Regions from separate parts of the Jeotgalicoccus sp. FSL K6-3177 genome, predicted to be linked through region 2. Evidence: predicted binding sites of a transcription regulator. Region 2 holds the regulator's gene; each other region holds the start of a gene.
The links. Region 2 encodes LexA, which represses DNA repair genes until DNA is damaged. Its sites were predicted from a motif close to CGAACATATGTTCG; they were not measured.
Positions count from the first base shown of each region.

Region 1: a site for LexA is predicted at 2,561-2,574, ahead of recA (recombinase RecA). Genes of this name have one in related genera too.
Region 3: a site for LexA is predicted at 4,452-4,465, ahead of parE (DNA topoisomerase IV subunit B). Genes of this name have one in related genera too.

Region 1 is NZ_JBBOSK010000001.1:977,123-985,163, forward strand. Features, by position in the region: gene MHH58_RS04910 (SDR family oxidoreductase) at 1-189, shown strand, start outside; gene MHH58_RS04915 (DUF3388 domain-containing protein) at 186-1,007, shown strand; gene MHH58_RS04920 (helix-turn-helix domain-containing protein) at 1,024-1,869, shown strand; gene pgsA (CDP-diacylglycerol--glycerol-3-phosphate 3-phosphatidyltransferase) at 1,875-2,459, shown strand; gene recA (recombinase RecA) at 2,631-3,692, shown strand; gene rny (ribonuclease Y) at 3,862-5,421, shown strand; gene MHH58_RS04940 (nuclease-related domain-containing protein) at 6,118-7,092, shown strand; gene MHH58_RS04945 (TIGR00282 family metallophosphoesterase) at 7,549-8,041, shown strand, end outside.
Region 2 is NZ_JBBOSK010000001.1:1,081,284-1,089,324, reverse strand. Features, by position in the region: gene MHH58_RS05355 (YneF family protein) at 1-58, opposite strand, end outside; gene tkt (transketolase) at 126-2,111, opposite strand; gene MHH58_RS05345 (DUF896 domain-containing protein) at 2,127-2,372, opposite strand; gene MHH58_RS05340 (hypothetical protein) at 2,464-2,778, opposite strand; gene lexA (transcriptional repressor LexA) at 2,921-3,538, shown strand; gene MHH58_RS05330 (CAP domain-containing protein) at 4,032-5,021, opposite strand; gene panC (pantoate--beta-alanine ligase) at 5,034-5,873, opposite strand; gene panB (3-methyl-2-oxobutanoate hydroxymethyltransferase) at 5,874-6,674, opposite strand; gene MHH58_RS05315 (ketopantoate reductase C-terminal domain-containing protein) at 6,747-7,631, shown strand; gene MHH58_RS05310 (DedA family protein) at 7,673-8,041, opposite strand, start outside.
Region 3 is NZ_JBBOSK010000001.1:1,448,524-1,456,564, forward strand. Features, by position in the region: gene MHH58_RS07250 (alanine/glycine:cation symporter family protein) at 1-10, opposite strand, end outside; gene parC (DNA topoisomerase IV subunit A) at 41-2,461, opposite strand; gene parE (DNA topoisomerase IV subunit B) at 2,448-4,427, opposite strand; gene plsY (glycerol-3-phosphate 1-O-acyltransferase PlsY) at 4,626-5,216, shown strand; gene acnA (aconitate hydratase AcnA) at 5,384-8,041, opposite strand, start outside.

The DNA.
Region 1 (8,041 bases), 100 kb from region 2:
GGTGTCGTCCGTGGTAAAATGACCTTAAAGCTGTCTGAAGAAGACATCGCAATGATGCTGGAAGACCTTCCGCAAGGGCGTTTAATCGAACCACGGGAGGTCGCTTCGGCGGCGGAATACTTGCTGTCAGATAATGCGCGAAGCATTACTGGAGAAGTTTTGAAAATTAACGGGGGATGGTATACGTGAATACTGAGAAACCTAATTTTTATCCGGAACGCGACGAAGAAGTTTATTTGGAATATAAAAACCTCGATGACCGTCCGGGGCTCCTCGGTGATATTTTGAGTCTGATGGGAAATATCGGTCTCAGCATTAAAACGATTAACGGTGTTGAAGTCTCGCAGCGCGCCCTGCTGCTCCGTACCGATAATTTGTGGAAGCTGGAACGTTTTAAATGGATCTGTCGACATGTCGATGAAATTGAAGTCGGCAAAATGCGGACGCCGACCATTACGGACCGGCTGACGCTCCGTCACGGCAGATTTATAAAGCGGGCGGAGGAAAACAAAAATATTTTCAGGTTTACACGTGCTGAAATCAGTGTCGTTGTAGACTTCCTTGCTATTCTGTTCGATATCGATGAAACTTTTTTAATCGGTGTACGCGGCATGCCGCGGGTCGGGAAGACAGAGTCGGTCGTTGCCGGCAGTGTATCGGCCGGCGACAAATGGCTGTTTTTATCATCGACCATGTTAAAACAGACCGAGCGCACGAGTCTCCACAAACAGGAATTCGATAAAGGCAATGTTTACATTATAGACGGTGCGGTAACATCGAAATCGACAAATACGGATCATAAGCGTCTCGTGAACCAGGTACTTAACTACGACGGTACAACAGTAGTGGAACATCCGGACCTGCTGATCGATGATCCATTCTTTAAATTAAAGCAGGAAGACTTTGATTATATTATCGAAATCCGAGAACACGAAGATCAGGAAATCACTTATGAAAAACATAAGAAACGTCACTGGTTCGAAAGTGACAATATGGACTTTTTCTAATTGGAGCTAACAAACTATGAAACTTGGGACATATTTACAAAATAAACGTGAAAAATCAGGCATCACCTTAAAAGAAATGGAGCGCGGTTCCGGTATTAAACGGAGCGTGCTTCAAATTATTGAAGCGGGTGACCTGACGCTCTTGCCGGAACCAAAACATACGCGTTTTCTGATTCGGAAATACGCGGATTTCCTGAACCTGGATGCTGAACAGCTGCTCGAGCGTTTCCAGGATGAAATCCCGGACACTAGAACTGATAATCAGAAGCGCAATCAGAAATCCAATCAGGATTTACAGTACTTAAAAAAGGTGCTGTTTGGTTTTATTACGATGATTCTCGTGCTCTTTGCCGTCTGGCTGGTGCTCCTGCAGATCGGCTCCCAAGGTGATATTTTCGAGACGAAAAGAATATATGAAACAGAGAATGAAGTGACTGACCTCACCGCTGACAAGGAAGAAGAAGAGGAAGCACCTGAAGAAAGTCCGGCGGAAGAAGAGTCAGAAGAGCCGGCTGAAGAAGCAGAAGAGGAAGCGGCAGAAGAACCGGAGACGTCAGTGAACTTTGTGAACCGCGAAGGCAATACGCTGGTTTATAACGTCACAGCCCCTGAGGAATTGACACTCGAACTGTCGGGTAATGAATCCTCCTGGGTCAGCTTAACGGACGACCTTGACAATAACTATCTGTACGAGGAGTCGGACGGCGGCACTTTTGACATTGATCCTGAAGCAGCAGTTGTCAATCTCGCGCTCGGCAATTCAACTTCATTCGATATTTCTTTAAACGGCACCAGTGTCGATAACTCGCAGCGCGGTGACACGGTGACGGTGTATTATCAATTTAACATCACAAGGGAGTGACAATAATGAACATACCTAACTGGCTGACCGTTTTCAGAGTCGTTTTAATTCCGGTCTTTTTAATCTTTGCACTCCTTGATTTCGGCTTCGGCACAATGACCTTTCTCGGCGGGGAAGTCATTCTGATCGAACAGTTTATCGCAGCGGTGATATTTGTGCTGGCTGCCTTGACCGATTTCTTAGACGGCTATCTTGCGCGGAAGTGGAATATGATTACGAACATGGGCAAGTTCTTAGATCCATTAGCCGATAAACTTCTCGTGACTACAGGCTTGATTGTGCTCGTTGAATGGCATACGATTTCGAGCTGGATTGCTGTCGTAATTATAGCGAGAGAATTCGCTGTAACGGGACTCCGCCTTCTGCAGATAGAGCAGGGGTTCGTCTCTGCAGCAGGGCAGCTCGGGAAAATTAAAACAGTTTTCCAGATGCTGGCGCTCGTCTTTCTCTTATTCGGTGATATTTTCACTGCATATGTTCCGTTCTCGCCGGGTCACTGGTTTATGTATATCGCGGTATTCTTTACGATACTGTCTGCAATAGAATACTTCTACAAAGGCCGCGACGTCTTTAAAGCGGATAAGAAATAAGAAAAACTGCGGTGATCTCACTGCAGTTTTCTTTGTTTTATAATGATTGTTTACGGATATAGAAATACTGTCCGCAATTATTTAATTTCTGTTTTCAGAAGCGAACATATATTCGCTTTTTTAATTTGTGCATGATATAATAATAAATGAGATTACGACTGGAGGTACATTATGGACGAGAGACATAAAGCGATAGATACTGTTATTAAAAACATGGAAAAGTCATTTGGTAAAGGTGCCGTTATGAAGCTTGGAGACGATGCGGGACGCAAAGTTAAAACAACTTCTTCGGGATCAGTCACATTAGATAGAGCACTCGGTGTCGGCGGATATCCGCAGGGCCGTATTATAGAAGTGTACGGACCGGAATCATCAGGTAAAACGACTGTAGCCCTGCACGCCATTGCAGAAGTACAGAGAAACGGCGGCATTGCTGCCTTTATCGACGCAGAACACGCACTTGATCCGGAGTACGCAACAAAACTTGGTGTAGATATTGATAACTTATATATTTCACAGCCGGACACCGGTGAACAGGGACTTGAAATTACAGAAGCATTCGTACGAAGCGGTGCAGTAGACATGGTCGTCGTCGACTCCGTTGCAGCACTTACACCGAGAGCTGAAATCGAAGGCGAAATGGGAGACTCTCATATGGGTCTGCAGGCGCGTCTAATGTCACAGGCTCTAAGAAAACTGTCCGGTGCCATTTCGAAGAGTAACACGACAGCAATATTCATTAACCAGGTCCGCGAAAAAATCGGAGTTATGTTCGGTAACCCCGAAACGACAACCGGCGGACGTGCGCTTAAATTCTACAGTTCGGTCCGCCTTGAAGTCCGCCGTGCAGAAAGCTTAAAAATCGGCCAGGACATCGTCGGTAACCGCACGAAAATTAAAGTAGTTAAAAACAAAGTCGCTCCGCCGTTTAAAGTGGCGGAAGTGGATATTATGTACGGTGAAGGTATTTCACACACAGGTGAAGTTATCGACTTAAGCGTTGAAGAGGACATCGTTGAAAAAAGCGGTGCCTGGTATTCTTACAACGGCGAACGACTTGGCCAGGGTAAAGAAAATGCCAAGAAGACACTGAAAGAAAATCCGGAACTGTTTGCGGAAATCGAACGCAAATTACGTTCTGCACTCGGCTTCGGCGAAGATGTTCCTGAAGAGGAAACAGGCAAAGAATCTGAAGAAGATGCAGGTTTATTTGACGAGGACGAACTAAAATAATATTTAAACTCTGATTAACGTTGAGTTCTTTGAATCAAGCGCCGGTATTATAAATACTCGTGCTTGATTTTCTTTATGATTATATTTAGAATTGAATTATATAATATTTTAATTAAAACTCATATTATATTTAACACACTTTAGAACCTTAGTTAGGGAGGTGTTTATTGTGGACTTAATAGACATTCTCTTTATCCTAATCGGTATTATTCTGGGTGTTGTTATCGGATATTTTATTGTCAATAATATATTGACTAACAAGCAGCGTCAGGCAAGGACTTCAGCTGAGCATATTATAAACGAAGCTAAAAAGGAATCCGAAAACCTGAAGAAAGAAAAGCTGCTCGAAGCGAAAGAAGAAAACCAAAATCTGAAAGAAGCTTTTGACAGCGAAATGAATACTCAGCGCAACGACTTGAAAGCGTTTGAAAACAGATTATTGCAGCGTGAAACATCGCTTGACAAGAAGAGTGAATCACTCGATAAGAAAGATGACATGCTGGAAAACAAAGAAGCTAAAATTGAAGAAAAACAGCAAATGGTTGATGCCAAGGATAATGAGATTAATGAAAAAATAAGTCAGCAAGAAACAGAATTATCCCGCATCTCCGGATTGACGCGCGACGAAGCACGTCAGGAAATGTTCTCTCAGGTAGAACACGAACTGTCACATGATATGGCTGTAATGGTTAAAGAAAAGAAAGAAAAAGCAAATCGGGAAGTAGACAAAGAAGCGCGTGAACTGCTCGCACTTACAGCGCAGCGTTACGCAGCCGAATACACCAGTGAGTCTACGGTATCAGTAGTCACATTACCGAACGATGAAATGAAAGGCCGCATTATCGGCCGTGAAGGACGAAACATCAGAACGCTTGAAACGCTGACAGGTGTCGATCTTATTATCGACGACACACCCGAAGCAGTAATTCTGTCCGGTTTTGATCCAATCAGACGCCAAATTGCCAAAAGTGCACTCGAAGCACTCGTGCAGGACGGCCGCATCCACCCTGGACGCATTGAAGAAATGGTGGATAAAGCCCGGCGTAACATGGAAACTGAAATCCGTGACGCAGGTGAAGCTGCAGCGTTTGAACTCGATATTCACAATCTGCACCCCGAACTTGCAAAACACTTGGGCAAGATGAAATACCGCATGAGCTACGGACAAAATGTGCTTAAGCACTCGATTGAAGTCGGTTACCTCGCAGGAATACTTGCGAGCGAACTCGGCGAAAATGTCGCTTTAGCCCGCCGTGCAGGACTGCTGCATGACATCGGCAAAGCAATCGACCACGAAATTGAAGGCTCCCATGTAGAAATCGGAGTCGAACTCGCAACCCGTTACAAAGAACAGGATACGGTAATCAATGCGATTCAGTCACACCACGGTGATGTAGAACCGACAAGTGTCATTTCAATTCTCGTAGCAGCAGCAGACGCACTCTCCGCAGCGCGCCCAGGCGCGCGCCGTGAAACTTTAGAAAATTACGTTAAACGGCTGGAGAGACTCGAAGAAATTGCAGAAAGCTACGACGGCGTAGAAAAAACATTTGCAATTCAGGCCGGACGCGAAATCCGCGTCATGGTAAGCCCTGAAGATATCGACGACTTAAAAGCACACCGTCTTGCAAGAGACATTAAAAAACGTGTAGAAGACGAACTGCAATATCCAGGACACATAAAAGTGACAGTTGTCCGCGAGATGAGGGCCATAGAATACGCAAAATAAAAAGATCAGAGACGAAAGTCTCTGGTCTTTTTATTTTCTGCTGGTTTTGTGGGAGGATTATCGTTAATCGTATATATGAGCTTCCTTCATGTCAACGCACCGCGTCTTTCGTATACATGAGCTACCTTCATGCCAACGCATCGCGTTTTTCGTATACATGAGACCCTGTCATGCCAACGCATCGAGCCTTTCGTATACATGAGCTACCCTCATGCCAACGCATCGAGCCTTTCGTATACATGAGACCCTGTCATGCCGACGCACCACGTCTTTCGTATACATGAGCGCCCGTCACACCGACGCACCACGTCTTTCGTATACATGAGCGCCCGTCACACCAACGCATCGAGTCTTTCGTATACATGAGACCCTGTCATGCCGACGCAAGTAGAAATACGTATACGTGAGCTCCTATAACCCAACAAAAAAAGCGCTGAAAATCTATAAATTAATCTATAAATTTAATTTACTAGCATACCAATCAACTGATACTGTAAAACTCAAATATAACAAAATATAGTAACAATATGTATATAAGTTACAGAAATGTAACATACATTAAAAGGTAAAAGTATAAGAGTTAGTGTAAAAAGTAAACCAGTTTTGCTATTTTTGTATTCAAGTAACTTTTTTAAAAGGAAACCGTCGTTTCTCCCTATATATAGAGTAGAGGGTACTTTTTAAGGAGGAAGGATTATGTTTCTAAATAAAAGAATGGTGCCAGCAGAACTTATGCATTATCAAGCACTTGAAATTCGTAAAAAACTTAACAAAGATGAACAAACTAAAATGTTTAATCTGGAAAAAGGATTTGCGGGCGAAAAACTGTATGATAAAATTTTCAATGAAATTGGTCACGAGAATGTTTATGTATTGAGAGATGTTTATCTTAAAATAGGAAAAGTACTGACTCAGTACGACAGTATTATCGTTACTAATAATGGCGTGTCAGTGAATGAAATTAAAAACTTATCCGGTGATTATGAATACAAGGGAAATAAATGGTATAAAAATGCCAGTCATATGGAAAATAATCCCTATGTTCAGCTTAGCCGTGCAGAAAGTAAATTAATCAAGCTGAGTAATGATACTCCAATTAGTTTTCAGGTGGATGGAAAAGTTATTTTTATGAATGATGATTTCAGATTTTCTGCCGAAGATAAAAATATAGAGAATCAAACGATAATGATAAATTATTTAAGGAACTATTTTAGAGAATATAAGGCTGAACGATTAAATGAAAACGCGAAAAAAATTGTACTTCTCATAAGAGATACAGTGGCAAAGAATTCATATTTTGTTGAACATGCTGATATTACTAAATTGAAACGCGGTCTGTATTGCGGTTCTTGTAAACAATTTGATTTAAATAAAGGGCAATTTCAATTCATTTGTAACAGCTGCGGATCAGTTGAGAGTTACGAAACACATATAGTCAGAGCGATCAGTGATCATAAGTATTTATTTTCAAATCAACCGATTACAAAGCAATCGCTTTTACACTTAATCGATTATCAGGTGCATACAACGACTGTATCAAAATTTTTAAGGAAATATTGTAATCAAGATAGTAAGGGAAAAGCTTCTACACACATTTTTAAATTTTATGATTCTGTAACAGCGCTTAGTGAAATAAGAAAAAGGCAACGATATAAAGATAAAGTTCATTAATAATTGAAAAGATGTGTAAATTTAGAGGTTTTTCCGGTTGAGTAGAATGTTCCGTAGGCATGAAAGCCTCTCATGTCTATGCAAATGGACAACCGTATACATGAGACCGTGTCACGCCTACGCAACGTGAAATACGTATACATGAGACCGTGTCACGCCTACGCATCGTAAAATACGTATACATGAGACCGTGTCACGCCTACGCATCGTGAGATACGTATACATGAGATCATGTCATGCCTACGCAACGGTTGATACGTATACATGAGACCGTGTCATGCCTACGCATCATGAAATACGTAGACATGAGACCGTGTCACGCCTACGCATCGTGAGATACGTATACATGAGACCGTGTCACGCCCACGCAATGAAGAATACGTAGCCATGAGCGAAAAATCCACACCCAACACCTCCAAAATAATGTATAATTAACACAATAGATAGGGTGATTTGATGAGGATTTTATTCATTGGAGATGTAGTCGGAAAAATTGGCCGGCGCATGATAAAAAATTATTTGCCGGGTCTGAAAAAAGAGCATAACGCACATTTTACGATTGTAAATGGAGAGAATGCGGCCCACGGCAAAGGGATAACGGAAAGTACTTATAAGGAAATTTTAAACGGCGGCGCGGATTTTATCACGCTTGGCAACCATGCCTTCGCTAAGCGCGATGTGTACGATCTATTAAACTCGGGTGTTAAAATGGTCCGCCCCGCGAATTTCCCGGAGGGCACACCGGGCGACGGCAGCCGCGTCGTTAATATTAACGGAAAGAAATTATTAATCGTGAACCTGCAGGCGCGGAGTTTCCTCGAGCCGATTGAAAATCCATTCACGGTAATCGATAAAATTCTCGAAGAAAACACATACGATGCGGCCTTCGTGGATTTCCACAGTGAAACGACGAGCGAGTCCATCGCCATGGGCTACCACCTGGATGGCC
Region 2 (8,041 bases):
ATGCGAAACCACCAATGAGGGCTACGATTACGATCAATATCCATATCCAAGTCGCCAAAAATGCTCACCTCTTTTCCGTGTAAACCACTATTTAGTTTACCTTAACGGACATCTAAATTCAATGCTTATTTACTGCGGATAATATTTGCCAGGTTTTCTACGGTAAAGCCGTAGCGTTCAACGACTTCCCCGCCCGGTGCACTTGCTCCGAATGTATCAATTGTTAACAGTTTGCCTTTTATGCCGACAAATCTGTGCCAGCCGAGGCTCGCAGCCATTTCAACTGCTGTTCGGTTTTCAATATCAGTATTTAGCACTGATTCAATGTATTCTTCATCCTGGTTTAAGAATGCCTGGACGTTTGGAATTGAGGCAACTTTAATATTAACGCCTTCTGCTGCCAGTTTTTCTGCAGTTTCAACTGCGAGTGAGACTTCACTTCCTGTTGCAAAGACAATTGCATCGTCTCCGCCGTCATAAGCGAGGTAGCCGCCGCGGCGCACGCCTTCTTCGACTTTTTCTTTATCGATGTCCAAAACAGTGAGATCCTGACGTGTCAGTACTAGAGCTGTCGGTGTGTCTTCAGACTCCAGTGCAACTTTCCAGGCTGCGCGCGTTTCGTTGCCGTCTGCCGGACGGATAACATTCAGATTTGGAATGGCACGTAGACCCGCGAGCTGTTCAACCGGTTCATGTGTCGGCCCGTCTTCGCCGACTGCGATAGAGTCGTGAGTGAAGACGTATGTTACCGGCAATTTCATCAGTGCGCTTAAGCGTACTGCAGGCTTCAGATAGTCACTGAAAACAAAGAATGTTCCTGCATAAGGATAAACACCGCCGTGTGCAGCCATACCGTTAATTGCCGCTGCCATCGCAAATTCTCTTACACCGAACCATATATTGCGACCCGCATAATTGTCTTTCGAGTAGTCACTCGCTTCTTTTACATTTGTTTTGTTACTTCCTGCAAGGTCAGCTGCCCCGCCGAAGAAAGTCGGAATTGATTTTGATAATTCCTGAATCATATCTCCCGAGTTGCCGCGCGTTGCTTTTTTCGTTCCCGCTTCATAAACAGGAAGTTCTGAAGCATAGTTTTCAGGCAGTTCGCGTTTAACCGCAGCTGTGAAATCATTGTATTTTTCTTCATCCGCAGCTTTAAATGATTCAACTACTTTGTTCCACGCAGCTTCTTCAGCTTCCCCGCGTGCAGTTAAAGTTTCATTGAAGCGCGTGTAAACTGACTCGTCCACATCGAATGTTTTCAGGTGGTCAAGTCCGTATGCTTCATAAGCTCCCTGGCGTTCAGCATCGCCGAGCGGCGCGCCGTGAGCATCCGACTTGCCTGATTTGGTCGGTGCGCCAAAACCGATAACCGTTTTCACTTCGATCAGCGTCGGTTTATCGCTTTGTTTAGCGTCGGTGATTGCTTTATCGATTGCCTCTAAATCGTTGCCGTCTTCTACGCGCAGATAGTTCCAGTTATAAGCTTTAAAACGTCCCGCAACATCTTCTGAGAAGCTCTTGTCAAGATCGCCGTCGAGTGAAATATCATTTGAATCGTATAGTACAATCAGCTTGTTCAGCCCGAGGTGGCCTGCAAGTGATGCCGCTTCGTGCGAAATCCCTTCCATCAGGTCGCCGTCTGAAGCAAGCACATAAGTATAGTGGTCAACCACTTTATGGTCGTCTGTATTAAATACAGAATTCAGGTGTGTTTCCGCCATTGCCATACCGACACTCATAGCGAATCCCTGCCCAAGCGGACCTGTAGTAATTTCTACACCGTCCGTATGTTTAAACTCAGGGTGTCCTGGTGTTTTGGATTCGTACTGTCTGAATTCCTTTAAGTCATCCATTTCAAGAATGCCTGAAAGATGAAGCAGGCTGTAAATTAACATTGAGCCGTGGCCTGCGCTCAGCACGAAACGGTCTCTGTTAAACCAGTCGACATTTTTCGGGTTAAAATTTAAATGTTTTTGCCACAGTACATACGCCATCGGCGCAGCACCCATCGGCAGACCCGGGTGGCCTGAATTTGCTTTTTCAATTGCATCAATACTTAAAGAACGAATTGTATTGACCGCTAATAAGTCAGTCTTATCAAATGACATTTACTTTCGACTCCTTTAATTCTCTTCATTATTATTTTTATCTTTGTTGCGTAATGCCTTAACTTTGTCAGGGGTAACATCTTTACCTTCCGAATCAATCACTTTAGTGTTTTTAATCTGTTTCTTAAAAGAACTTCTAAAGTTGGATAAATATTCTTCTCTCAGACCGGTCAGCTCTTTAAGTTCCGCTTCAGATATTTTATCTTCACGCTTTAACTTTGCCAGCTGGTTGAGACGCTGTAATTTTTGATCGTCTAACATGAGCTCCACCCTTTCCAATATAATTTACCATAAAAAAGGTGCGGAAACCAAATGGTCCCGCACTTTAATAGATAATATATACACTAATTACTTAATTTCTGCTGGAAACGTCATAATTAACCCGTTCCGTCAGTGTCCCGCTGCTGATAAAACCGTTTGCCGGCCGTTTTTCTTCAGCTGTTTTATCTTCCGCCTCTTCAGGTTCATCAATTGACGAAGCCGATACTGTACCGTTCGCTTCTTGTTCGATTGTTTGATCATCTGCATTTTCTGAAAATGCAGTATTTTCATGAGAATGTACGTTCTCCGCATAATCAGGTTCAACCATATTAAAACTATATAAAAGCCCGAAGCTTAGCATTACCGCGAATAATCCTGTGAGCGTCTTGAAATCTTTCATTGTCATTAATATTCACTCCTAAGAACAAATGTTTGTAATAACAATATAACAGAACACCTGTTCGCAGTCAATATAAATACGAACAAATGTTTGTAAGTGATTACACTATATGATAAAATTTAATTAATATAAGGCTGGAGGTAAAATTATGAAAGATTTAACAGACAGACAAAAAGATATTTTTCAATATATAAAACGCAGCGTAAATGATAAAGGCTATCCGCCGAGTGTCCGCGAAATCGGCAATGCCGTCGGACTCCAGTCGAGTTCAACGGTTCACGGCCATCTGGCAAAACTTGAAACTAAAGGCTATATTAAACGCGACCCGACAAAACCCCGCGCCATCGAAATCGTTCAGGCATCCGATGACAATGCTTCACCGGTCATTCATGTGCCGGTGCTCGGTAAAGTTACAGCAGGTCTGCCTATTACAGCCGTAGAAAACGTCGAAGAGTACTTCCCTCTGCCCGAACACTTTACGGCAAATCATAACAGTGAAATTTTCCTCTTGAATGTCGCCGGCGACAGTATGATCGATGCCGGTATACACGACGGCGACCGGGTCATCGTGCGCAAACAGAACATCGCGTACAACGGTGAAATTATCGTCGCCATGACAGAAGACGACGAAGCAACTGTTAAACGCTTCTATAAAGAAAAAGGCTACTACCGCCTGCAGCCGGAAAACACTTCGATGGAACCAATCTACCTCGATAACGTTATCGTCCTCGGTAAAGTTGTCGGTCTGTTCAGAGAATTTGTTTAATATAATATTAATTTTGACCGTCCTGGACTTTGTTCGGGGCGTTTTTTTGTGCTGGGCGGGAGGCGCTTGCGTATGCATGAGAGTGTGTCATGTATATGTATCGTGATTTGCGTATGCATGAGAGTACGTCATGTATATGTATTTTGAATTTCGTATACATGAGAGTGTGTCATGACTATGTATCGTGGAATGCATATACATGAGCTGCCGTCATGACTATGTATCGTGATTTGCATATGCATGAGCTGTCGTCATGACTACGTATCGTGGAATGCGTATGCATGAGCTGCCGTCATGACTACGTATCGTGGAATGCGTATGCATGAGCTGCCGTCATGACTATGTATCGTGGAATGCGTATACATGACGGAGTAACTAACGACACCTTCACTTTTTTCATCACCAAAAATTAAATCGTCCCATTGTGATTCTCTCAACCCGTTAACAAACAAAAACACCCGGATTCATCGAATCCGGGTGCACGCCACACTCATTATTTCTGTATATAATTTTCCGTATAATACGGTATATTGTCACTGTTATACTCGATGCCGACACCGAGATGGTTAAAGTTATCATTCAGTACATTCACCCGGTGTGACGGAGAGTTCAGTAAACTGTGATGGGCGAATATCGGCGATGTGTGGCCGGTCGCAATATTTTCCCCTGCCAGTCTAAATTCAACCGAGCCGTTTATCAGTCTGTCTTTAAGTGTACGGCCATCGGGTGAGTCGTGATCAAAGTAATTATTTTCTGCCATATCACTGCTGTGCCCGTAGGCGACTTGATCTGCAGAAGAGTCCCGTTCCAGCAGAGAATAACCATACTCAGCACGTGTTGCATTCACTAAATTAAAATGCATTTCCTCGTTATCTTCCCTCGCAGGATGATTATAAAGATCGTTAATTTCAATTACTTCATCTTTATTTATAATCAGCATGCCGTTCGCTTTATAGTTTTCATGTATATCGTAAAAGAAATATGCATAATAGTTTCCGGCATCGAAGACATCATATTCTTCATGGTCAACTTTCAGCCGCTTCCACTGTTTACGGATATAATCGACCGGTTCGCCGTATACTTCGCGCAGCTTATCCCGGTTCATTCCTTCAATACTCATCTTTCCGAATGACACATCGCCCGAATTAGTGTAGCCGCCGGTCACAATGCCGTCGCGGACGAGCACCATGTGAAAGGCTCCCGGCTGATTCATAATAACAAAGTCGCCTTCGTATTCGGAATGGATGACCGAAGCATTGTCCGTTTCAAACGAGGAACCCAGCGAATAATCGATGTTCGTCTCCTGAGTTCCGTGAACCTGTTCAATTTTTGCCGTATCGTAATTCGGAATGACATTCTGTTCCAGCCAGTAATTAAAATAATCTTCGGTCAGACCTTCCTCGAAATCGTAGGATTGTATGGCCGGTAAGATAAAGAACAAGGCTGCATATAATATTAATAACGCTGCGATCCGCCGTGCCATATTACTCCTCCATTAAATGCTGACGTATAAATTATCAATCAATCTTGCTTTTTCAAATTGCACTGCAATAAATATAATAACATCCTGATCGATGTTTTCAAGCGGCTCCAGTCCGCGCGCTGTGTAAATCGCGAGGTCATCGACAGTGCCGCTTGTCTTTTGTTCGATATGCAGCCTGATAAACGACATCACTTTATCCGTATTTACAGTGCCGTTTTTAATTTGTTCGGCCGCGTTTAATAAGGCAGCATATACTTCCGATGCTTCCTTGTATTCATTTCCGCTTAAATTGACATTGCGAGAACTTTTCGCAAGGCCGCTTTCTTCGCGTTTTGTCGGCACCCCGATAATTTCAACCGGCACATTAAAATCCCGGACATAGCGTTCAATAACCATCAGCTGCTGGCGGTCTTTTTCACCGAACACCGCAATCTCCGGTCTGATAATATTAAACAGTTTGCTGACCACTGTGACTACACCTTCGAAGTGGCCCGGACGCTTTACCCCGTCCAGTATATCCGCCATCGTTTTAATGCCGAGCGTGAATTCCATACCCTCCGGATACATTTCATCATCTTCCGGATGGAAAACAAAATCCACACCGTGCTCCCGGCAGATGTTTAAATCACGCTCTAAGTCGCGCGGATAAGTATCATAATCTTCCTCCGGCCCGAATTGCAGCGGATTGACAAAAATACTGACTGCAACAAGGTCAGCGTGCTGCTTCGCTGCTTCGATCAGCGCTGCATGGCCTTCATGCAGATAACCCATAGTCGGTACAAGCGCAATTTTTTTACCGCTCTCTCTGCCTAAAAGTCTTCTGACTTCTTTAATGCTTCCGGTATGCTGCATTTATTCGTACACCCGTTTCTTATAAGTTGTTTCCTCTGTCGGGAACATTCTGCTCTTCACTTCGTTCCGGTAGTTTGTGAGCCCCTCAACGGCAACTGAATTTATATCCGCATACGGTTTAACAAATTTCGGCAGACGGTCGCTGCCGTACTGCAGAAGATCGTGATAAACGAGCACCTGGCCGTCGGTATGAATGCCCGCTCCTATGCCGATAGTCGGAATATTGACTGATTCCGTTACCTTTTTAGCAAGGTCCATCGGAATTGCTTCCAGCACCATCATCGATGCGCCGGCTGCTTCAAGTGCTTTCGCATCCTGAAGAAGCTGTTCAGCCTGTTCCGCGTCTCCCGCCTGCATTTTAAAGCCTGTAATACCGAAGTGCTGCGGTGTTAATCCTAAATGCCCGCAAACCGGCACACCCGCTTTCACCAGGCCTTCGATAACATCGAATGAATCGGCACCTTCCATTTTGATCATATTCGCATCGCTGCTCTGATACAATCTGATGCCGTTTTTAATACCTTCATTTACATCTGTATGATGAGAGCCGAAAGGCATATCAACGACGATAAAGGTATCCCCTGCACCGCGTCTTGCCGCCTTCGCGTGGTGAATCATATCGGCGAGTGTCACCTGTACCGGTGATTCGTAGCCCAGTACGACCATTCCAAGTGAATCTCCCACTAAAATGACGTCCACATCCGCCTGTTCTGCAAGTTTTGCAGAAGGATAATCATATGCTGTTACCATCACTATTCTGTCATTGTTTTTCATGCTGATTAAATCTGCTGTCGACTTCATAGTTTCCCTACTTTCTTAAAATTAGATATAATTATTTTACCACAAATACAAGAAAAAAACGGAGTGACATATATGAAAATAGGTATTATCGGTGCGGGTGCAGTCGGCAGTATTATCGCCCGCGAATTTTCTAAACTGCCCGCGGATAAAGTACAGCTTACATTAATGGCCCGGACACCGAGGGACGGCTTTACTATCCTCGAAGACGAGGTAAAAACATATCATGAAATACAGGTTCACGATGTAAATAAAATATCGGAACAATTTGATGTGGTCTTTATCGCGACAAAGACACCGGCACTTAAAATGCTGAAAGATACAGTTGATAATATTACCCACAAAAATTCGGAAATTATCTATGCACTGAACGGCATGGGCTACGATTCAGTCTTCGAAGGCGGGATTCCGTCCGTTGTTTACATCAGCGGCCAGCAGCATAACGATTACATCGAACACTTCGTGAATCAAAAGATTATACTGCCTGAAACAGACTATACTTATAGCGATGAACTGATCGCGATGATTAATGTTCGTCAACAGGTTAATTTCGAACTCTTGAAAAGTTCCGATTTTCACAAAATACGCTATGAGAAGCTGCTGATAAATGTCGGTATTAACTCGGTGACCGCACTCAGCAAAAATACCTCAAAAATATTCGAAGATGATAAAATGGTTCAGCTGACCCGCCAGCTGCTCGAAGAAGCGATAACCGTTGTAAACAAATACAATACTGACGGTGTGCAGATTGGTGATGACTTTACCGACGCTGCTATGGATATGTATTACAGCTATCCCCGTGATATGGGCACGAGTATGTATTATGACGTTATGGCTAACCGCACTACGGAATTTGAACACATCCAGCAGTTTATCTATAACATGAAAGAAGACGGTGACCTGCACACACCCGTGCTCGACATGGTCGTCACCCTCTTCGCCGGCTATGAAAAACAGTAAACTAAAAAGGAGAAATCACCATCCGGTGATTTCTCCTTTTCTTATTTCACTTTTTTCTTTGGCCTGAAGTAAAAGAGCCAAGCTAAGAATGCTAGAGCTAAAATAACAAGGATTGCGTAAACAATATTCGAATACACATCCATAACTCCTGCAATATCTTCCCAGTTCTCTCCGACTGAAGCACCGAGATTGACCAGCACCGTATTCCAGATGAGTGTCCCCGCTGCGGTCAGCAGTAAAAACTTCGGCATCTTCATTTTACTCATTCCCGCAGGAATCGAAATCAGACTTCTGATCAAGGGAATAAATCTGCAGAAAAATACAGTCCAGGGACCGTACTTATCAAACCAGGCATACGACTTGTCTACATCCGCTGTCGTCAGGCGCAGCCATTTGCCGTATTTTAAGAT
Region 3 (8,041 bases), 370 kb from region 2:
CTTGTTCCATCTACTTCACCTATCCTGCATTTTTTTGTATTTATAACGCGCTGAAGTGTGCTTCTGTTACCACACCGAAAGTTTCTTCTTCAACGACAAAAGAGCCGTTGGAATATTTTCCGCTGAGACGCACTTCATTGGCACGCAGTGTGTGAGTATTCGTTTCCGACATAATTTCGATTGTCTGGTCTTTGCCTGCACCTGCCACTGACGCTGCAACGATCCTGTGAGGTTTTGACTTAATATCTTTATACAGCATGGAACCGACCTGGGCTCTTGCACCCGTTTCGAAAATATCTAGACTTGTGCGTTTGACCGCACCTCTGTTCGATACCGTAACGAGATTGCCTTCTTCAGGAATGAGTTCTCCGAAGACGAGCGCATCATCCGCTTTAACGTTCATCGCTTTCACACCTTGCGACTTCAGGCCTGTCGGTGATACTTCACTGACCGGATATTTAAGCGTTAAGCCTTTTTCTGTCACAAAGAGCAAGGATTCACTGCCTGTTTCTGTCATAGAGATGCCGATGACTTCATCATCGCTTTTAAGTTTAATATTAACAATCGGCCGTGAAATACGCGTCGCTTCAAACTCGCTGAGATGAGTCTGTTTGACCTGGCCGTGTTTCGTCGCCATAACGACACTGATATTTTCATCGAATTTCTCGACTGTTGTAGCAAATATTGGTTCTTCTCCATGTTTTAAATTAAAGCGGGACGATAAATGCTGACCCATATCTTTCCATTTAATATCCTGCAGACCGTGAACCGGCATAATCATATAGTTGCCGTAGTTCGTAAAGACGAGCAGCTGCTCTAATGTATGGGACATGCCGCTGAAGAGCGTTTTATCCCCTTCACGCATGCCGAGTTCATCAGGACTCGATGCATTGTAGCTGCGGAGGCTCGTGCGTTTGACATAACCTTCTTTTGTCAGGGAAACGACCGTATCTTCTTTCGCGATCAGCTGTTCTTTTGAGATTTCAATCGTTTCGATTTCATCTTCGATAGAAGTCAGCCGCTCAGAAGCATACTTTTTCTTAATTTCCCTAAGTTCTGCTTTTATAACCTTTTTCAGCTTTTTCTCGTCATTTAAAATTTCAGTCAGCTGATTAATCTGGTACTCAAGATCACTCTGTTCGGTTTCCAGTTCCACGATATCCGTATTCGTTAAACGGTACAGCTGGAGCATGACAATCGCTTCCGCCTGGCGCTCAGTGAAGTCGTAGCGCTCCACAAGATTTTCCTTGGCGTTCCGTTTATTTTCGGATTCTCTGATCGTCCGGATTACTTCATCGAGAATAGATAAAGCTTTAATCAGCCCTTCGATAATGTGCATGCGTTTTTCGGCATGTTCCAGATCGTACTGCGAGCGGTTGGTCACGACGATTTTCTGGTGCTTAATATAGGCTTCCAGTATATCTTTCAGCCCCATCTGCTTCGGTGCCCGGTCACTGATTGCCACCATATTGAAGTTATAGGAAATCTGCAGATCGGTTTTCTTATACAGGTAGTTAATAATGGCATCGATATTCGCGTCTTTCCGCGCTTCGATTACAATTCTTAAACCTTCTCTGTCCGTTTCATCACGGACTTCGATAATACCGTCGACCTGTCTGTCCGCGCGGATTTCGTCCATCTTTTTAACCATATTCGCCTTGTTGACTTCATACGGTATTTCAGTGATGACAATGTTTACCTTGTTGCCTCTCGTTTCTTCTTTAGACACGAGACTCCGGACAACGACGCGGCCGCGGCCTGTTGTATATGCTTTTTTAAGTTCTTTCTTGCCCTGAATAATCCCGCCTGTCGGGAAATCCGGACCTTTGACTATTTCAAGGAGTTCATCGATTGATACTGCCGGCTTATCGATTACTTTTAATGTCGCATCGATTACTTCGCCTAAGTTATGCGGCGGAATATCCGTCGCGTAACCTGCAGAAATACCCGTCGCCCCGTTCACCAGCAGGTTCGGGTATTTCGCTGGCAGGACGGACGGTTCTTTTTCTGTATCATCAAAGTTGTCCATAAACGGCACTGTGTTTTTGTTGAGGTCTCTTAAGAGCTCGTTGGAGATTTCAGCGAGTTTTGCTTCCGTATAACGCATGGCTGCTGCAGGATCTCCGTCGACGCTCCCTTTGTTGCCGTGGATTAAAATGAGTTCTTCACGCATTTTCCAGTCCTGCCCGAGGCGGACCATGGCATCGTATATACTGCTCTCACCGTGCGGGTGATAGTTACCGATGACATTACCGACAGTTTTGGCACTTTTACGGTAATTTTTATCGAAAGTATTACCCTCTTTATACATAGCGTATAAAATACGGCGCTGGACGGGTTTCAGGCCGTCACGCACATCCGGTATTGCACGGTCCTGAATGACATACTTACTGTATCTCCCAAAGCGGTCTCCGATTACATCTTCTAATTTTAATTGCTGCAAGGGGTTATGCTCGGCCATAATCTTCATCACTCTCTGCTAATTTTTCTACATCCTGATTATCAAGAATGCTGTTGCCTTCTTCCAGCGTAAAGGACACGTTTGAATCGATCCATTTACGTCTGATTTCAACGTTGTCACCCATCAGCGTAGTCACACGTTTCAGCGATAATGCTTCATCTTCAATGCGGACCTGGATCAGCGTCCGCGTCTCCGGATTCATCGTCGTTTCCCACAGCTGTTCGGCCATCATTTCACCGAGACCTTTGTAGCGCTGCAGTTCGGCAGAGCCCATTTCTTCCTGGGCTGCCTCAAGTTCATCTTCAGTCCAGACATACTTCACTTCTTTTTTCTTGCCTTTTTTCTCGAGTTTAAAGAGCGGCGGCAGTGCAATATAAATCTTGCCGGCTTCAAAGAGCGGGCGCATATAGTTAAAGAAGAACGTGAGGAGCAGCACCTGAATATGCGCCCCGTCCGTATCCGCATCGGTCATAATAATAATTTTATCGTAGTTGGTATCATCGACTTTAAAGTCAGTGCCGACACCGGCGCCGATTGTATGAATAATCGTATTGATTTCTTCGTTTTTAAAAATATCTTCGAACTTTGCTTTTTCAGTATTGATGACCTTGCCCCGGAGCGGCAGGATAGCCTGGAAACGTCTGTCGCGTCCCTGCTTAGCCGAACCGCCGGCGGAGTCTCCCTCGACTAAGAAGAGTTCATTTTTCTTCGCGTTCTTGCTCTGTGCCGGTGTCAGTTTACCTGACAAAAGTGTATCTCTCGATTTATTTTTCTTGCCGTTCCGCGCTTCTTCACGCGCCTTACGGGCAGCTTCCCGCACCTGGCGCGCTTTAATCGCTTTTTTAACGAGCTGGGTCGATAAGGCGCCGTTTTCTTCTAAATAGTACGGCAGCTGTTCCGTTAATAAAGTTTCCATTAAATTGCGGGCTTCACTCGTACCAAGCTTGCCTTTAGTCTGACCTTCGAACTGGAGCAGGTGTTCGGGCAGCTTGATGGAAATGACTGCAGTCAGCCCTTCCCGGATATCGCTGCCTTCTAGGTTTTTATCTTTTGCTTTCAGTTCGCCGATTTTACGCGCGTACTCGTTAAAGGCGCGGGTGAAGCCGGTTTTAAAGCCGACTTCGTGGGTACCGCCGTCTTTAGTACGGACGTTGTTGACAAATGAAATAATCGTTTCCGAATACTGGTCGTTAAACTGGAAAGCGACTTCGGCAATCATTTCATTATAGGTCCCTTCGAACATGACGATATTGCCGATATCATCCTTGCCCTCATTTAAGAATTCAATGAATGACTTCAGCCCGTCTTCGAACTCGAAGATTTCCTCTTCATCTGTCCGTTTATCGTTAATCGTAATTTTTAAGCCTTTCGTTAAGAAAGCCGACTCCCGCATGCGCTCTGCGATCGTTTCAAAGTTAAAGGCAATTGTCTGTTTAAAGATTTCAGGGTCCGGTTTAAAGGTAACTTCTGTCCCGGTCTCTTTCGTCTTGCCGGTTTCCTTCAGCGGTGTATCGACCTTTCCGCCGTCTTTAAATGATATTTCGTGAATCTTGCCATTGCGGAAGACTCTTATTTTTAGCGATTCGCTCAAAGCGTTCACGACAGAAGATCCAACGCCGTGCAGTCCGCCTGCGGATTTGTAGTTATCCGAGCTGAACTTGCCGCCCGCGTGCAGCACTGTAAAAATAACTTCCGCTGTCGGGCGTCCCGACGAGTGCATGCCTGTCGGCAGCCCGCGGCCATTATCGCGGATCGTAATACTTTCATCTTTGTTAATCGTAATGTTGATTTCGTTCCCGTGGCCGTTAATAATCTCATCGACCGCATTATCGGTAATCTCATATACGAGGTGATGCAGACCTCTCGTATCCGTCGAACCGATATACATACCCGGACGCTTTCTTACAGCATCCAGGCCTTCTAATATTTGAATGGACTCATCAGTATATCCAGTTTGTTTAGCCAAGTCTGTATCCTCCTACAAACAATACAAACGTATGTTCGTTAAATTAATCTACTTATCTATTTTTATATAAAACCTGCATTTTTGCAACAAAATCTATTAAGTTAACATAATATTATTATAGACACCTTATATAAGTGTGTGCGAATATATTTTTTTATGGTAAACTATTAGTACCTGATAGCAAAAGGGGATTATTTAGTGTATACAGTTATTTTATTATTACTTTTCAGTTACCTTTTCGGCTCTATTCCATTCAGCCTGATTATCAGCAAAACATTTTACAATATTGATCTGCGCGAACACGGGAGCGGCAACGTCGGTACGACGAACACCTTCCGTATTCTCGGCAAGAAAGCCGGTATCGTTGTACTGATACTCGACCTGTTAAAAGGAGCGGTCCCTGTATGGGTTGCTATGCTGGTCAGTACTGACGTCGATTTCCCTGTCGTTATTTTCGGGGTTGTCGCAGCCATCGGCCACGTCTATTCGATATTTTTAAAATTCAAAGGCGGCAAGGCAGTCGCAACAGGCGGTGGTGCCATTTTAGCCGCTGCGCCAATTATCTTTCTTATAGTACTGGCGACGTTTTTAATCACTTTGAAATTATCGAAATACGTCTCCCTTGGCAGTGTACTCGCAGCAGTTGCCCTCTTGATCAGCGTGATGTTTACAGGTGATCTGTTTATGATCGGTTTTGGAATTATACTCGGGATTATCGTAATTGTAAAACACATTTCCAATATGAAACGCATTAAGGAAGGCACTGAACCGAAAATTACATTTATGTGATGGGTAACCTAAAAGAAACGGCCTGAAGTCTGGTTTAGACTTTCAGGTCGTTTTTTTCTTGGGCAGTTGTGCCCCGATGAAAGAATCACATGCGGTTCCCTGCCTTAAAATATAAATCCATCAAAGCAATGCTTTGATGGATTTTTCAAATCTGTTTTAAATTCTGCTTAAGCAGATGCAATCTTGTTGCGGAGAACCAGCTGCAGAATGCCGCCGTGTCTGTAGTAGTCTGCTTCTACTTCGGAGTCAAAGCGTACTTTAGCCTGGAAAGTGACTTGTTCGCCGTTTTCTTTCGTTGCAACAACGTCGATGACTTCTCCTGCTGTCACACTTTCATCGATATTGATATCGAAGCTTTCAGAACCGTCAAGACCGTGGTCTTCAGCGTTTTCACCGTTAACAAATTGTAATGGCAGAACGCCCATCATTACTAAGTTTGAACGGTGGATACGTTCGTAGCTCGCAGCGAGAACCGCTTTAACGCCAAGGAGATTAGTTCCTTTAGCTGCCCAGTCACGGCTTGAGCCCATACCATAGTCGTCGCCGGCAACAATCATCAGGCCTGTGCCGTCTTCCTGGTATTTCTGTGATGCTTCGTAAATGCTCATTACATCGCCTGTCGGCCAGTAAGTTGTATAGCCGCCTTCTGTACCCGGTGCAATCAGGTTGCGGATACGAATGTTGGCGAATGTACCGCGCACCATGACTTCGTGGTTACCGCGTCGTGAACCGTAAGAGTTAAAGTCGCGCGGTGATACGCCCTGCTCGATTAACCATTTACCTGCCGGCGTATCTTTACCGATCGCTCCTGCTGGTGAAATGTGGTCAGTCGTTACAGAGTCTCCAAATTTACCAAGTACACGGAGACCGTTTAACGGCTCGATTGTACCTGCTTCTTTAGATAAGTTCTGGAAGAATGACGGGTTTTGGATATATGTTGAGCTTTCATCAAAATCGTATAATGGTGCATCTGTAACGTCGATTTTGTTCCAAGTTTCGTTGGAGTCGAATACTGTTTCGTATTCTTTTCTGAATAATTCAGGTGTCACTGTAGACATTACTGTGTCTCTGACTTCTTTAATTGAAGGCCAGATATCTTTCATGTACACATCATTGCCATCTTTATCTTTTCCTAACGGCTCGTTGCGAAGATCGATATCTACTGTACCTGCCAGTGCGTATGCCACAACAAGCTGAGGCGAAGCTAAGTAGTTCGCTTTCACTAACGGGTGGATACGTCCTTCAAAGTTACGGTTACCTGATAAAACAGATGATACAAGCATATCGTTATCAACGATTGTTTTCGTGACTTCAGGGCGTAATGGACCTGAGTTACCGATACATGTTGTACAGCCGTAACCAACTAAGTTGAAGCCAAGCTGGTCAAGGTAAGGCTGAAGACCTGCGTCTTCTAGGTAGCCTGTAACAACTTTAGAACCTGGTGCGAGTGACGTCTTAACGTATTTCGGCACAGTCAGTCCTTTTTCGACTGCTTTTTTAGCGATTAAACCGGCACCGAGCATAACGTACGGGTTAGATGTGTTGGTACATGATGTAATCGCTGCGATTACAAGGTCACCTGTTTTCAGCTCATCTTTGTCGCCGTCGTTGTACTCTACAGCTGCTGTTTTATCGAATTCTTCTTCAGTTAAGCCGTGGCCGTGGTTGCCGCTCTCAGCTGTTACTGATTTTCTGTATTCTTCTTTCATATCTGATAAGTTGATTAAGTCCTGAGGACGTTTTGGTCCTGCAAGTGATGATTCAACTGTAGATAAATCAAGCTCGACAACGTCAGTATAAGTCGGCTCGACTGATGGATCGAAGAAGAGATTGTTTTCTTTCAGGTATTCGCGGACAACGTCTACGTGGTTGCTGTCGCGGCCTGTCAGTCTTAAGTAATCGAGAGTTTCATCGTCAACTGCGAAGAATCCGCAAGTCGCACCGTATTCAGGCGCCATGTTTGCGATTGTTGCGCGGTCAGCAAGCGGTAATTCTGTTACCCCTTTACCGAAGAACTCAACAAATTTACCGACAACGCCTTTCTTTCTAAGCTCTTCAGTTACTCTTAGAGCAAGGTCAGTTGCAGTTGTACCTTCAGGTAATGAGTTAGTCATCTTCACACCGATAACTTCTGGAACCGGGAAGTATGAAGGCTGTCCAAGCATACTTGCTTCAGCTTCAATACCGCCGACACCCCAGCCGAGAACGCCGAGACCGTTTATCATTGTCGTGTGTGAGTCAGTTCCCACTAATGTATCCGGATAAAGTACCTGTTCGCCGTCTTCTTCTCTTGAATGCACTACATTTGCGAGGTACTCAAGGTTGACCTGGTGAACGATACCAGTCGCTGGCGGAACTGCCTGATAGTTGTCGAAGGCTTTAGTTGCCCAGCGCAGGAACTCATAACGCTCCATGTTGCGCTCGAACTCAAGGTCCATGTTTTTCTGCAAGGCATTTAAGCTGCCGTACTCATCAACCTGCACCGAGTGGTCAATGACTAAGTCAACCGGTACTTCCGGGTTAATTTTCTGAACGTCGCCTTCTACATCATCCATAGCTTTACGCAGTGATGCAAGGTCAACTACCGCAGGCACCCCTGTAAAGTCCTGCAGAATAACGCGGGAAGGTTTAAACGGAACTTCCTTACCTTTAATATCCCCTTTATCCCAGTTTGCCAATGCTTCAATGTGGTCATCATTGATGACTCTGCCATCGTACTGTCTTAATACTGATTCAAGTAATACACGAATTGAATACGGCAGGTTTTCAGATTTGCTCATGCCTTTGTCTGCAAGCGACTGCAGGCTGTAATAAGTATAATCTTT